2 regions of the Streptomyces sp. NPDC002853 genome follow, and region 2 is predicted to be linked to the other one. Evidence: riboswitches for the same ligand, from Rfam matches in the RefSeq annotation. Region 2 holds a riboswitch; the other holds the start of a gene.
What was found. Region 2 has a riboswitch for glycine ahead of gcvT (glycine cleavage system aminomethyltransferase GcvT). Riboswitches for the same ligand answer to the same signal wherever they lie in the genome.

Region 1 (7,262 bases), on a different contig from region 2:
CGCCCTCGGATGTCCTCGTGCCCCTTGCGCCCGCGCCCCCGGGCATCGCGGCGCACCACCCGCACCGCGCCGCCGAGCTCCTGAAGGTCCTCACCCACCGGATGACCCCGGCACCACTGCTCGGCTCGCCCGCCTGACCTCGCCGTACGTCTCCGTGCCCCGCCGCCGTCCAGGCCGCGGGGCTCGGCGCGTGATGTGCCCATACGGACTAGCCCGGTATGACCACCCCGAACCACCCGAAGAGACAGTGCAGTTGGGCTGAACCGTCCGGGCGGGTGATACGTCATTAAGCAGTAAGGAGCGCTGCCGCTAAATCCCTGCGGATTGACGCCCGTAGGGCAACACTGGGAACGGACCGACTCAACGGGGGGCGGCCATGAACACCGCATCGAGCCGCAAGGCAGACGTCACAGCCATCACATCGCAGCGAAAGAACCCATCCATGTGCCAGCACCAACCACCGTGCCCGACAGCCGACTCCGCAGACCGGGAAGCCGCGCTCCTCATGGCGAGCCACCCGGAACAGGGCTGGAGCCTGCTGTGCAACGGCGTCCTCCTCTTCGAGGACACCGGTGAGCTGCTGCCGGACGGCCAGATCATCGCCCCGCATCGACCGCTGGTGACCGCGGCCTGAAGCGACGGCAGCACGGCACGGACAACGCAACGGACAACAAAGGGGCCGACCCGGAGAGACACAACTCCGGACCGGCCCCCACGCATGTTCAAGGCCCGATATCAGTCCTCGTACGCATCCAGCGGCGGGCAGGAGCAGACGAGGTTCCGGTCGCCGTACGCCTGGTCGATGCGGCGCACCGGCGGCCAGTACTTGTCGGCGGCCACCACGCCGGCCGGGAACACGGCCTCCTCGCGGCTGTACGCGTGCTCCCACTCACCGCCGAGCGCGGCAGCGGTGTGCGGGGCGTTCCGCAGCGGGTTGTCATCGGCCGGCCAGTCACCGCCGACCTTCTCGATCTCCGCACGAATGCTGATCATCGCCTCGCAGAACCGGTCGATCTCGACCAGGTCCTCACTCTCGGTCGGCTCGATCATCAGCGTCCCCGCGACCGGGAACGACATGGTCGGAGCGTGGAAGCCGTAGTCGATGAGCCGCTTGGCGATGTCGTCGACGCTGACGCCGGTCGCCTTGCTCAGCGGGCGCAGATCGATGATGCACTCGTGCGCGACGAGTCCGCCGGGGCCGGTGTAGAGCACCGGGTAGTGCGGCTCCAGGCGCTTGGCGATGTAGTTCGCGGACAGCACGGCGACCTGCGTGGCGCGCTTGAGGCCCTCGCCGCCCATGAGGCGTACGTACGCCCAGGAGATCGGCAGGATTCCGGCCGAGCCCCACGGCGCGGCGGAGATCGGACCGACACCGGTCTCGGGCCCCGCGGCGGGCTGCAACGGGTGGTTGGGCAGGTACGGCGCGAGGTGCTCGCGCACACCGACCGGGCCGACGCCGGGGCCGCCGCCGCCGTGCGGGATGCAGAACGTCTTGTGCAGGTTCAGGTGCGAGACGTCGCCGCCGAACTTGCCGGGCTGGGCGAGGCCCACCAGGGCGTTGAGGTTCGCCCCGTCGACGTAGACCTGGCCGCCCGCATCGTGCACCTGGGCGCAGATGTCGGCGACGTGCTCCTCGAACACACCGTGCGTGGACGGGTAGGTGATCATGAGCACGGACAGCTCGTCGCGGTGCTTCTCGATCTTGGCGCGCAGGTCCTCGACGTCGATCTCACCGTCGTCGCTGGTCTTCACGACGACGACCTTCATGCCGGCCATCACGGCGCTCGCGGCGTTCGTGCCGTGCGCGGAGGACGGGATGAGGCAGACGGTGCGCTGCTCGTCGCCGTTGGCGCGGTGGTAGCCGCGCACGGCGAGCAGTCCGGCCAGTTCGCCCTGCGAACCGGCGTTGGGCTGCAGCGAGACCTTGTCGTACCCCGTGACCTCGGCGAGCCGCTCCTCCAGCTCACGGATGAGCGTCAGATAGCCCTGCGCCTGCTGGGCGGGCGCGAAGGGGTGCAGCTGCCCGAACTCGGGCCAGGTGACCGGCTCCATCTCCGTGGTCGCGTTGAGCTTCATGGTGCAGGAGCCCAGCGGGATCATGCCGCGGTCGAGCGCGTAGTCGCGGTCGGCCAGCTTGCGCAGGTAACGCAGCATGGCGGTCTCGGAGCGGTACTGGTGGAAGACCGGATGCGTGAGGTACTCGTCCTCGCGCAGCAGCCCCGAGGGGAGCGAGTCCGCGGTCTGTGCGTCGAGCGCCTCGATGTCGGCCTCGACACCGAACGCACCCCAGATCGCGGTCAGTTGCTTGCGCGTGGTGGTCTCGTCGCAGGCCAGCGAGACGTGGTCGGCGTCGACCTGGTGGATGTTGACGCCACCCTCGCGGGCCGCGGCGACGAGCGCCTCGGCCCTGCCGGGCACCCGCACGGTCAGCGTGTCGAAGTACGCGCCGTGCACGACCTCGACCCCGCCCCCGGTGAGCCCCGCCGCGAGCACGGTCGCGTAGCGGTGGGTACGCCGCGCGATGGCCTTGAGGCCCTCGGGCCCGTGGTAGACCGCGTACATTCCGGCCATCACGGCGAGCAGCACCTGAGCGGTACAGATGTTGCTGGTGGCCTTCTCGCGGCGGATGTGCTGCTCACGGGTCTGCAGCGCGAGCCGGTAGGCCTTGTTGCCGTCCGCGTCCACGGAGACACCGACGAGCCGCCCCGGCAGGCTGCGCGCGAACTTCTCGCGCACCGCCATGTAACCGGCGTGCGGGCCGCCGAAGCCCATCGGGACGCCGAAACGCTGGGTGGTGCCCACCGCGATGTCGGCGCCGAGCTCACCGGGCGAGGTGAGCAGCGTCAGGGCGAGCAGGTCGGCGGCGACGGAGACGATGGCACCAAGCTCGTGCGCCTGCTCGATGAGCGGCTTTATCTCGCGTACGACACCGGAGGCGCCGGGGTACTGGATCAGGACGCCGACGACACCACGCTCGGCGACCTCGGCCGGGATGCCCTCGCTCAGATCGGCGACGACGACCTCGACACCGGTCGGCTCGGCGCGGGTCTGGATCACGGCGATGGTCTGCGGCAGCGCGTCGGCGTCGACGAGGAAGACACCGTCCTTGACCTTGCCCATGCGCCGCGACAGCGCCATGGCCTCGGCGGCGGCCGTCCCCTCATCGAGCAGCGAGGCACCGGAGGTGGGCAGCCCGGTCAGCTCGGCGACGACGGTCTGGAAGTTGAGCAGCGCCTCGAGGCGCCCCTGGGAGATCTCGGGCTGGTACGGCGTGTAGGCGGTGTACCACGCAGGGTTCTCCATCACGTTCCGCAGGATCACCGGCGGCGTGAAGGTTCCGTAGTAACCGAGCCCGATCATGGAATCGAGGACCTGGTTACGGTCGGCGAGGGAGCGCAGCTCGGCGAGCACCTCGGCCTCGGTGCGTGCCCCGGGCAGGTTCAGCGCCTCGGCGTTCTTGATCACATCCGGCACGGCGGCCGCGGTGAGCTCGTCGAGCGAGCCGTACCCGACCTGCGCGAGCATCTTGGCCCGTGCTTCCACGTCGGGACCGATGTGCCGCTGCTCGAAGGGGATGCCCTGTTCGAGCTGGGAGAGCGGGATACGAGGTGTGGCGGTCATTGCGGAGGCCTCCTGGTCTGACGCGACCTGCGAGGGGCACCACGGCGCGGGTACCCGGACGGCCTCCCCCTCTGTCATCTCAACCTGAGAGTTTCACCGGTCCACGCCCCGCGAGAGGCGACGCACCGGCTTTCACCGTCGGTGAGGAAGGGGACCGGACGTGCCCGCCCGACGCCCGCCCTACTTTCCAGAGTGACCTCGTCCGTGCGGTACAGGGGCCTGAGAGATTCCGGGGAGGAGTTGCTCCTTCGGCGCCTCCGGTGTCTCGACCGGAGAGCTCTCCCGCACGGGGTCAGCAGCCAAGCGCCAGCCTACCAGCGAGGACCGTGACCGTTCCCTCGAGTGGCCACCTGCCCCGAAGTGCTCTTTCGTAGTGATTGCGAACGAACGAGGATGAGTTACGCCCCACTTCGACACGCCTCGACCAGTTGGAGGGCCCGTGCAGACCGACATCGATCCGCGCAATTTGATCGGCCGGAAGGCGTTCGACCGGAACGGGGCCAAGATCGGCACGATCGACGAGGTCTATCTCGACGACGCCACCGGCGCCCCTGAGTGGGCGGCCATACGCACGGGCCTGTTCAGCCGGGACACCTTCGTCCCCCTGGAACCGAGCGAGCTCAGGAGCGACGGCACCCTGCACATCCCCTTCGAACGCTCACTGATCAAGGACGCCCCCGATTTCGGTGTGGGCCGCCACCTCTCCCCCGAACAGGAACTGCAGCTCTACCACCACTACGGCCTGGACATCACGCCCCCGCCCTCCGCACCACCGCCGGACAAGGACTTCGGCAACATCGCGGGCCAGGAGAGCCCCTGACACCCGCGCGGCAGCCCAGGTGACCCCGGCGGGCAGGCACCACCGGCGTCACCGCGGCTCCACCGCCTCGGGAGCCGCCACCAGGGGCAACGGCTCCGCGGGCTCGAGCGCCGGATCATCCGTACGGAACGTCCGCACCCGCCCCGGCACCGTCGACTCGGGCGTCTCGAAGCGCACAGTGACCCGCCCCAGGCCACTGCCCTGCACCCACCCGTGCCCGTACTCGGCATGCCGCACATCGTGCCCGGCGGCCCACCGCCGCTCGACGGGAACGGCCGGCTCCGCCACCGTCTCGGCCACGGGCTGCGCCACGGCCTCCCCGGCCGTCTCCTCCTCGGCCTCCTGCTGCGTCTCCAGGGCCTGTGCGGCCTCGGCCTGAGCCTCGGCCTCCGCCTGGGCCTGCGCTTGCGCGAAGAGGTCCTCCTGCGTGTAGTCCGCGAGCCCCGTGACGCCCACCCCGAGGAGCCGCACCCCTCCGGTGGTGTCCACCGACTCCAGGAGCCGCGCGGCGGCCTCACGCACCACCCCGGGGTCGTCCGTGGGCCCACGCAGCGTCTCGGAGCGCGTCAGCGTGGAGAAGTCGAACCGACGCACCTTCAGGACGATGGTCCGCCCCGAGTGCCCGGCCGCCCGCAACCGCTCCACACAGCGCTCGGCGAGCCGCGCGACCTCGCCCCTGACCCGGACCCGGTCATGGATGTCCACGTCGTACGTGTCCTCGACACTGACCGACTTGGATTCCCGCTCCGCCACCACGGGCCGCTCGTCCCGCGCAAGGGCCATCGCGTACAGCGCGCTGCCGTGCGACTTCCCTAGAAGCCGTACGAGCTCGTCCTCGCCCGCCTCCGCGATCTCCCCCACGGTCGTGATCCCGCCCCGCCGCAGATGGTCCCCGGTGGCGGGACCGACGCCGGGCAGCGTCCGCACCGACATCGGCGCGAGCAGGTCCCGCTCGGTGCCCGGCACTATCAGCCGCAGCCCGTCGGGCTTGGCCTCCTCCGAGGCGATCTTCGCCAGCATCTTGGACGCGGCGAGCCCGACCGATCCCGCGAGCCCCGTCACCGCCTTGATGTCCGCGCGCAACCGCTCGCCCACCTCCAGCGCGGACGCCCGGTCGTCGGCCACCCCGCCTGCCTCCAGGTCCACGAAGGCCTCATCGAGGCTGAGCGGCTCCACCAGCGGCGACAGCTCCCGCAGCAGCGTCATCACCTGGTCGCTGATCTCGCGGTAGAGCCCGAACCGTGGCACCAGATAGGCGGCATTGGGCGCCAGGCGCCGCGCCTGCCCCATCGGCATCGCCGAGTGCACACCGAACTTCCGCGCCTCGTACGAGGCGGTGGCCACCACGCCCCGCGGTCCGAGCCCGCCCACGACCACGGCCTTCCCGCGCAGACTCGGCTTCGCGGCCTGCTCTGCGGACGCGTAGAAGGCATCCATGTCGAGATGCAGGATCGTGGGCGCGGTTCTCACATCTCTGATGCTGCCCTACGCCACTGACAACGCCGCGTCAGACGGCCCTGTTGCGCCGCCTCGCGAGCTCATCGGCGGGGTTCTGGCGCACCAGCGTCTCCCCGGTGTCGATCCGCTCCCCGTGCAGCTGCGAGAGCGCCGACTCCACGTCCCGCCACACGACGCCCACGGCGATCCCGAAGATGCCCTGGCCGCCCTGGAGCAGATCGTGGACCTCGTCGGGCGACGTGCACTCGTAGACCGTCGCGCCGTCGCTCATGAGCGTCATCCGCTCCAGGTCCTGGAAACCGCGGTCACGCAGATGCTGGACCGTGGTCCGGATGTTCTGCAGGGACACACCCGTGTCGAGGAAGCGCCGCACGATCTTCAGGACGACGACGTCCCGGAAGCTGTAGAGCCGCTGGGTCCCCGAACCGCCCGCGGACCGCACACTGGGCTCGACGAGGCCCGTACGGGCCCAGTAGTCGAGCTGTCGGTACGTGATCCCGGCGGCCGCACACGCGGTCGGCCCCCGATAACCGATCTGTTCCTGTTCGGACTGTCCGGACGTGGCGTCCCCGCTCCCCTGAACGCTCTCCTGAACCACCATCGGCCTCTGCGGAGAGTGACCGGCCGTGCTGCTGTGAAGCGGATACGGCCCACCCATCGCCGTACCGTCGCCGCTGCTTCTCACGCCGACCTCCGTCCTTGACCTGCCTTCTCGACGGTAGGCAGTCACCAGGGGCTCGTCAACGATCGCCACACTCGGCACGCCGAGTGATAATCACCCTAAGAGTGGTTTGCTGTCCCGCACCGCCGGGAAAGGCTAGCCGAATGGTCGGCCGGAGCCCGGGAAGGCGATGGCCTACTGGCTGTTGGTGCCGAAGTCCTCGGGAGAGATCTGGTCGAGGAACTCGCGGAACTTCTCCACCTCGTCCTCCTGCTCGTCCGGAATGGCGATGCCCGCGTCGTCGAGGACACCGTCGCTGCCGTAGATCGGCGTTCCCGTGCGGAGCGCGAGCGCTATGGCGTCGGACGGCCGGGCGCTCACCTCGACTCCACTGGCGAAGACCAGCTCCGCGTAGAAGACACCTTCCCGCAGGTCCGTGATGCGCACCTCGGTGAGCTCCTGACCCACCGCCTCCAGCACGTCCTTGAACAGGTCGTGGGTCAGCGGCCGTGCGGGCGCCATCCCCTGCTGTGCGAAGGCGATCGCGGTCGCCTCCCCTGGTCCGATCCAGATGGGGAGGTATCGATCGCCTCCCACTTCACGCAGGAGCACGATCGGTTGGTTGGAGGGCATTTCCACCCGGACACCTACGACGTCGAGCTCGTTCACACAGCAACCCTAGGACGTGCCCGGCCGGTTTGG
Region 2 (7,262 bases):
AGGAAGTCCACCGGGTCCTCCTGCCAGTCCGGTTCGAAGAGGCGTACGCGGCCGCCGGTCGCGGGCCCGTCCAGCGGCGTGCGTCCCGACCGGCAGAGCTCGGCGACGGCGGGCGGCGGCAGCGGCACACCGACCGTGCCGTCCGGGTTGACCGCGATGCCCAGCTGCGGGGGAAGCCCGCGCGCGAACTCCACGGCGGGCGCCACGGTGCAGCCCATGCGCCCGCCGGTGGCCTGCTGGAACTGCTGCTCGGAGCTGAAGACGGGGACATAGGCCTGGCCGTCGATCTCCAGCGTGGGCAGGTCGAGGGTGCCGCTGTCCGGGGCTCCGCCGTTCGGCAGCGGGACCCAGACGTGGCTGCGGCCGAGCACCTCGACGATGCGGGCCCCCGCGGACGCCTGGGGCGCGCCGGGGGTGCCCAGGGACGCCGCGAGCACCTCTTCGAGTTCGTTGCCCGGCCATCCTCCGTAGGGATGGGCGTGCGCCTGCGCCGGAATGTCCATCTCTTCTAACCCCTGCTCTGTCCCGCTCTGCCTGCGGCACGACCCTAACGTGGCGGGCGGCTCAGCCCCCGAAGCCGATCCCCCGCAGCACCCCGGCCGCCGTCCGGTCCAGGAGCACCGCCGAGCCGCAGCCGCGCGGCAGGTCACCGCGCTCGGCCGCGCCGACGAGCCGGCCGACCGTCCTGCGGTGCCGCGCGAAGGCGTACCGCGACACGCCGCGTCCGCGCGCGAGCTGCCCCTCTATGGCGGTCTCCGGCTCCACGTCGAGCAGCAGCAGGTGCAGGGTCGTGCCGCGCCGCGCGGCCTCGCGCGCCAGCCAGCGGCGCACCCAGGCCTGGGTGCCGCAGTCGTGCACCACGACGCCCTCGCCGGAACGCAGGGCCCTGCGCAGACCGGCGTAGTGCGCGATGCGCACCAGGGGGCGGTACACCGCGTACGGCAGCAGGTCCGGCATGCGCCGGGCCCAGCGGTCGCGGGTGTCCTGCGAGTCGATGCGCGGGCCCGTGACGGCTCGGCGCATCAGCGTGGACTTGCCGCTGCCCGGAAGCCCGGAGACGACGATCAGGTCGCCCTCGCCGAACGTCAGTCGGTGCGGGCTGTGGCCGGTCCGCTGCCGCAGGTCGCGGACGACGGCCGCCGGCAGGGGGCCGCAGCTCTCCCTGGTGGGGGCGGCGGCCTGTTTGGGCAGGGCCACCCCTGTGTTGGTCGCGTAGACGCTCGTCCTGCGCACCGTGATCGGCCTCCCCTTAGCGGTCACGTACCTGCTTCCCGCAGCTTCCCCGGCAAGTGTAAAGAGAAGGTAATGCGGCACAACAGCATTACTGGACTGGCACTGCCCTGTGACGGAGGCGCGTGCAATGATGTGCGCGCAAACTCCATACAGGCCGTTTAAATCCGCGCGGGAGAGTTCCCGGTCACCGTCGTACGACGCACCGGGGCGCCGAAGGAGCAAGTCCCTCCCTTGAATCTCTCAGGCCCCGTACCGCGCGGGCGAGGCACATCTGAAAAGCGGGCCGCCTGCGCGGCTCCACCCAAGGTGCAAGTCATGACCCTCATACGTACGGGTCGTGGTGAACCTCTCAGGTTCCGATGACAGATGGGGAGGATCGACCTCGCCCGTCATGCCCCTGGGAGTTCCACGAATGAGTACTGTCCCCCGTCTGACCGCACTCGATGCCGCGCATCGTGCGCTCGGCGCGACCATGACCGACTTCGCGGGCTGGGACATGCCGCTGCGCTACGGCAGCGAGCGCGACGAGCACGTCGCCGTGCGCACCAAGGCCGGTCTCTTCGATCTCTCCCACATGGGCGAGATCACGGTCTCCGGACCCGAGGCCGTGGACTTCCTGAACTTCTCGCTGGTCGGCAACATCGGCTCCATCGGTGTCGGCCGCGCCCGCTACACGATGATCTGTGCCGAGGACGGCGGCATCCTGGACGACCTGATCGTCTACCGGCTCGGCGAGCCCGAGGCCCCCGAGTACATGGTGGTCGCCAACGCCTCGAACGCACAGGTCGTGCTCGACGCGCTCACCGCCCGCGCCGACGGCTTCGACGCCGAGGTCCGCGACGACCGCGACGCGTACGCCCTGCTCGCCGTCCAGGGTCCCGAGTCCCCCGGCATCCTGAAGTCACTCACGGACGCCGACCTGGACGGCCTGAAGTACTACGCGGGCCTGCCCGGCACCGTCGCGGGTGTGCCCGCGCTGATCGCCCGCACGGGCTACACCGGCGAGGACGGCTTCGAGCTCTTCGTCGCGCCCGGCGACGCCGAGAAGCTCTGGAACGCGCTCATGGAGGCGGGCGAGCCCGTCGGCCTGGTCCCCGCCGGGCTCTCCTGCCGCGACACGCTGCGCCTGGAGGCGGGCATGCCGCTGTACGGGCACGAGCTGACCGCGGACCTCACGCCCTTCGACGCCGGTCTCGGCCGGGTCGTGAAGTTCGAGAAGACCTCGATGTCCGACCGCTTCGTGGGGCGCGAGGCGCTCGCTGCCGCCGCCGAGCGCGCCGAGACCGCTCCCCCGCGCAAGCTGGTGGGCCTGATCGCCGAGGGCCGCCGCATCCCGCGCGCGGGCTTCGCCGTGGTCGCCGACGGCAAGGTCATCGGCGAGGTCACCTCGGGTGCCCCGTCCCCGACCCTGGGCAAGCCGATCGCCATCGCGTACGTCGACGCGGCGCACGCGGCCCCCGGCAGCGAGGGTGTCGGAGTGGACATCCGGGGCACGCACGAGCCGTACGAGGTCGTGGCGCTGCCGTTCTACAAGCGCCAGAAGTGACACCCCGCACAACAGCCTCGTCCATCAGCACTCCCCCGCGTACAGGAGAATTCAGGTCATGAGCAACCCCCAGCAGCTGCGTTACAGCAAGGAGCACGAGTGGCTCTCGGCCGCCGAGGACGGTGTGGCGACGGTCGGTATCACGGAGCACGCGGCCAACGCGCTCGGTGACGTCGTCTACGCCGACCTGCCCGAGGCCGGTGCCGCGGTGACCGCGGGCGAGACGTGCGGCGAGCTCGAGTCGACCAAGTCGGTCAGCGACCTGTACTCGCCGGTGACCGGTGAGGTCGTCGAGTCGAACCAGGACGTCGTGGACGACCCGTCGCTGGTCAACTCCGCCCCGTTCGAGGGTGGTTGGCTCTTCAAGGTACGGATCACGGAGGAGCCGAAGGACCTGCTCTCCGCGGACGAGTACACCGAGTTCTCCGGCAGCTGAAGCCCCCCGAAGACCCTTAGGGACCACCTGATGTCGCTTCTCAACACCCCTCTCCACGAGCTGGACCCGGACGTCGCCGCCGCCGTCGACGCCGAGCTCCACCGTCAGCAGTCCACCCTGGAAATGATCGCCTCGGAGAACTTCGCTCCGGTCGCCGTCATGGAGGCCCAGGGCACGGTCCTCACCAACAAGTACGCCGAGGGCTACCCCGGCCGCCGTTACTACGGCGGCTGCGAGCACGTCGACGTCACCGAGCAGATCGCGATCGACCGGATCAAGGACCTGTTCGGCGCCGAGTACGCCAACGTCCAGCCGCACTCCGGTGCCTCCGCCAACCAGGCCGCCCTCTTCGCGATCGCCCAGCCCGGCGACACGATCCTGGGCCTCGACCTGGCGCACGGCGGCCACCTCACCCACGGCATGCGCCTGAACTTCTCCGGCAAGCAGTTCAACGTGGTCGCGTACCACGTGGACGAGGCCGGCCTGGTCGACATGGCCGAGGTCGAGCGCCTGGCCAAGGAGAACAGCCCCAAGGTGATCATCGCGGGCTGGTCCGCCTACCCGCGCCAGCTGGACTTCGCGGAGTTCCGCCGGATCGCCGACGAGGTCGGCGCGAAGCTGTGGGTCGACATGGCGCACTTCGCCGGTCTCGTCGCCGCCGGTCTGCACCCCAACCCGGTGCCGTACGCGGACGTGGTCACCTCCACCACGCACAAGACGCTCGGCGGCCCGCGCGGCGGCGTCATCCTGGCCCGCAACAAGGACTTCGCGAAGAAGCTGAACTCCGCGGTCTTCCCCGGCTTCCAGGGCGGCCCGCTGGAGCACGTGATCGCGGCCAAGGCCGTCTCCTTCAAGGTCGCGGCCTCGGAGGAGTTCAAGGAGCGCCAGCAGCGCACCCTGGACGGCGCCCGCATCCTGGCCGAGCGCCTGGTGCAGGACGACGCGAAGGCCGTCGGCGTCGACGTCCTGTCCGGCGGCACGGACGTGCACCTGGTCCTGGTGGACCTGCGCAACTCCGAGCTCGACGGCCAGCAGGCCGAGGACCGCCTCCACGAGGTCGGCATCACGGTCAACCGCAACGCGATCCCGAACGACCCGCGCCCCCCGATGGTCACCTCGGGCCTGCGGATCGGTACGCCCGCGCTCGCGACCCGTGGCTTCCAGGAGGACGACTTCCGCGAGGTCGCCGACATCATCGCCGAGGCGCTGAAGCCGGGCTTCGACGCGGACTCCCTGAAGGCCCGCGTCTCCGCCTTGGCGGAAAAGCACCCGCTGTACCCCAACCTGTAGCATTTTCGTACGCTTTCTTTCGTACGAACCTTCGGGGCACCGCGCACACTGGACAACGAGGACAGTGAGTGCGGTGCCCCGGCCCATGCCCCGGCTCACGCCCTGCTTTCTGCACCACCCCGGCAGACGACGGCGTCTACCAACCACCATTGGAGTTTCTCGTGGCCCTCTCGGTCTTCGACCTGTTCTCGATCGGCATCGGCCCGTCCAGCTCCCACACGGTCGGTCCCATGCGCGCCGCCCGCATCTTCGCGAGCCGCCTCAAGAACGAGGGCCTGATGGCCCACACCACCGCCATACGGGCCGAGCTCTACGGCTCGCTCGGTGCGACCGGCCACGGCCACGGCACCCCGAAGGCGGTGCTGCTCGGCCTGGAGGGCGAGTCCCCGCGCTCGGTGGACGTCGAGTTCGCCGACGCCCGCGTCGAGGAGATCAAGTCGAGCGGCCGCATCAACCTCCTCGGCATGCACGAGATCGACTTCGACTTCGACGAGGACCTGGCCCTGCACCGCCGCAAGGCCCTGCCGTACCACGCCAACGGCATGACGATCTTCGCGTACGACCGTGAGGGCGCCCTCGTCCTGGAGAAGACGTACTACTCCGTGGGCGGCGGCTTCGTGGTCGACGACGACGCTGTGGCCGGCGAGAACCCGATCGTGCCGGACGACACGGTCCTCAAGCACCCCTTCCGCACCGGCGACGAGCTCCTTCGCCTGGCCGACGAGACCGGCCTCTCGATCTCCGCGCTGATGCTGGAGAACGAGAAGGCGTGGCGCACCGAGGAGGAGATCCGCTCGGGTCTGCTCGACATCTGGGGCGTCATGCAGTCCTGCGTCTCGCGCGGCATGTCCCGCGAGGGCATCCTGCCGGGCGGCCTGAAGGTCCGCCGCCGCGCCGCGAACTCGGCGCGCCAGCTGCGCGCCGAGGGCGACCCCCTTGCCCGCTCCATGGAGTGGATCACGCTGTACGCGATGGCGGTGAACGAGGAGAACGCGGCGGGTGGCCGGGTCGTGACGGCCCCGACGAACGGCGCCGCGGGCATCATCCCGGCGGTCCTGCACTACTACATGAACTTCATCCCCGGGGCCGACGAGGACGGCGTGGTGCGCTTCCTGCTCGCGGCGGGCGCGATCGGCATGCTCTTCAAGGAGAACGCCTCGATCTCCGGCGCCGAGGTCGGCTGCCAGGGCGAGGTCGGCTCCGCCTGCTCGATGGCCGCGGGCGCCCTCGCCGAGGTGCTCGGCGGCAGCCCCGAGCAGGTCGAGAACGCGGCCGAGATCGGCATGGAGCACAACCTCGGCCTGACCTGCGACCCGGTCGGCGGCCTCGTCCAGATCCCGTGCATCGAGCGCAACGGCATGGCGGCGGTCAAGGCCGTGACCGCGGCGAAGATGGCGATGCGCGGCGACGGCAGCCACAAGGTGTCCCTCGACAAGGTCATCAAGACCATGAAGGACACGGGCGCCGACATGAGCGTCAAGTACAAGGAGACGGCGCGGGGCGGGCTCGCGGTGAACATCATCGAGTGCTGAGGCCCCCGGCCGCCGGCAGCCTTCACCGCGCCACGAACAGCGCCTCCGCGCCCACCGGCCGGTACCCCGCAGCCTGGAAGACCCGCACGCTGCGCGCGTTGCCCGGGGACTGCTGCGCCCACACGTGGGACGCGCCGGGCACCAGGTGCCGGGCGGCGAGGGCGAGCGCCCGGCCGAGGCCCCGGTGACGTACGTCCTCGTCGACCTCGATGGCCGCCTCCCAGCGCCCGGCGAGTCCCCGGCCCAGGACCAGCACCCCGCCCCCGGCGGACGCCCACACCCGTACGTCGTCGCGGCGCTTGCGGGCCCGTGCCACCCGGGGGTGGTCGGGGTCGTCGATCTCGCGCAGGCCCAGGGCCGGGTCGGGGCCGCCCGGCAGGGCGTCGGCCACCGTCAGGAGGTCGGTGGTGTCCGTCGCGCGTCCGGTGCGCTCCAGGAAGGCGGCGAGGAACCGCGGGTTCATCGTGGCGGCCAGCGGATCGCAGTCGAGCGCGGCGAGGGTGGCGTGCACCCACCGCGGGTCCTCGTCCGTGAAGACCACCGAGTGCGCGGTGAAGGCGAGCACGCCCGCGTCGCGGTGACAGGGCTGCGGCACGACGGTGGTCGTGCCGTCGGGCGGCGGGAAGCGCCCGTGGGCCGCTGCGTCGAGGATGGTGCCGAGCGTCGCAGGGGTGCTGGCCATGGGCGTACTCCTTGTGATCGCGTCCTCGGACGGCCGATACCCTAACCCTCGTCAGCAGTGCACGAAGAAGGGGTGGATCCGGTGGCGGACATCGAGGAAGCGCGCAAGACGTTCGACCAGTTCGACGCGGACGGCGACGGCTTCATCACGGCGGCCGAATGGAAGTCGGCCATGGCGAAGATGGGGGACTTCTACGTCACCGAGACGGTCGCCGAGGCCGTGATCGGCACGAAGGACACCGACAAGGACAAGCGCCTCTCCTTCGACGAGTTCTGGGCGAGCCTGAACAAGAAGTAGTGGCCGTACGCAGGAGGGGCCCGGTACGCGAGAGCGCCGGGCCCCTCCCGCGTGTTCGGCGGGCGCGCCGCGCCGCCCGCACGCTCCACCGCCCTTCCGTGCGCTCCAGCCGCGCCGGGTGGTCGAAGCACTTGCTGATCTGGTCGCTCGTCAGTACGTCGTCCACGGGGCCGGAGGCGAGTACGCGGCCCTCGCGCAGCAGCAGCGCGTGCGTCGTGCCCGCCGGGAGCTCCTCCAGGTGGTGCG

Region 1: linked by a shared signal. The riboswitch ahead of gcvP (aminomethyl-transferring glycine dehydrogenase) and the one ahead of gcvT (glycine cleavage system aminomethyltransferase GcvT) in region 2 are both predicted to bind glycine.

The regions. Positions count from the first base shown of each region.
Region 1 covers NZ_JBSFUS010000015.1:253,748-261,009, forward strand. The annotation lists gene ACWD02_RS36475 (hypothetical protein) at 1-137, shown strand, start outside; gene ACWD02_RS36480 (DUF5999 family protein) at 443-634, shown strand; gene gcvP (aminomethyl-transferring glycine dehydrogenase) at 736-3,621, opposite strand; glycine riboswitch at 3,819-3,916, opposite strand; gene ACWD02_RS36490 (PRC-barrel domain-containing protein) at 4,061-4,441, shown strand; gene ACWD02_RS36495 (DNA polymerase IV) at 4,490-5,911, opposite strand; gene ACWD02_RS36500 (MerR family transcriptional regulator) at 5,949-6,584, opposite strand; gene ACWD02_RS36505 (bifunctional nuclease family protein) at 6,756-7,229, opposite strand.
Region 2 covers NZ_JBSFUS010000012.1:37,273-44,534, reverse strand. The annotation lists gene ACWD02_RS30790 (enhanced serine sensitivity protein SseB) at 1-503, opposite strand, end outside; gene ACWD02_RS30785 (AAA family ATPase) at 565-1,239, opposite strand; glycine riboswitch at 1,393-1,498, shown strand; glycine riboswitch at 1,499-1,609, shown strand; gene gcvT (glycine cleavage system aminomethyltransferase GcvT) at 1,646-2,779, shown strand; gene gcvH (glycine cleavage system protein GcvH) at 2,838-3,215, shown strand; gene glyA (serine hydroxymethyltransferase) at 3,246-4,505, shown strand; gene ACWD02_RS30765 (L-serine ammonia-lyase) at 4,667-6,037, shown strand; gene ACWD02_RS30760 (GNAT family N-acetyltransferase) at 6,060-6,719, opposite strand; gene ACWD02_RS30755 (EF-hand domain-containing protein) at 6,801-7,016, shown strand; partial or broken gene ACWD02_RS30750 (ABC transporter ATP-binding protein) at 7,075-7,262, opposite strand, start outside; gene ACWD02_RS30745 (FCD domain-containing protein) at 7,225-7,262, shown strand, end outside.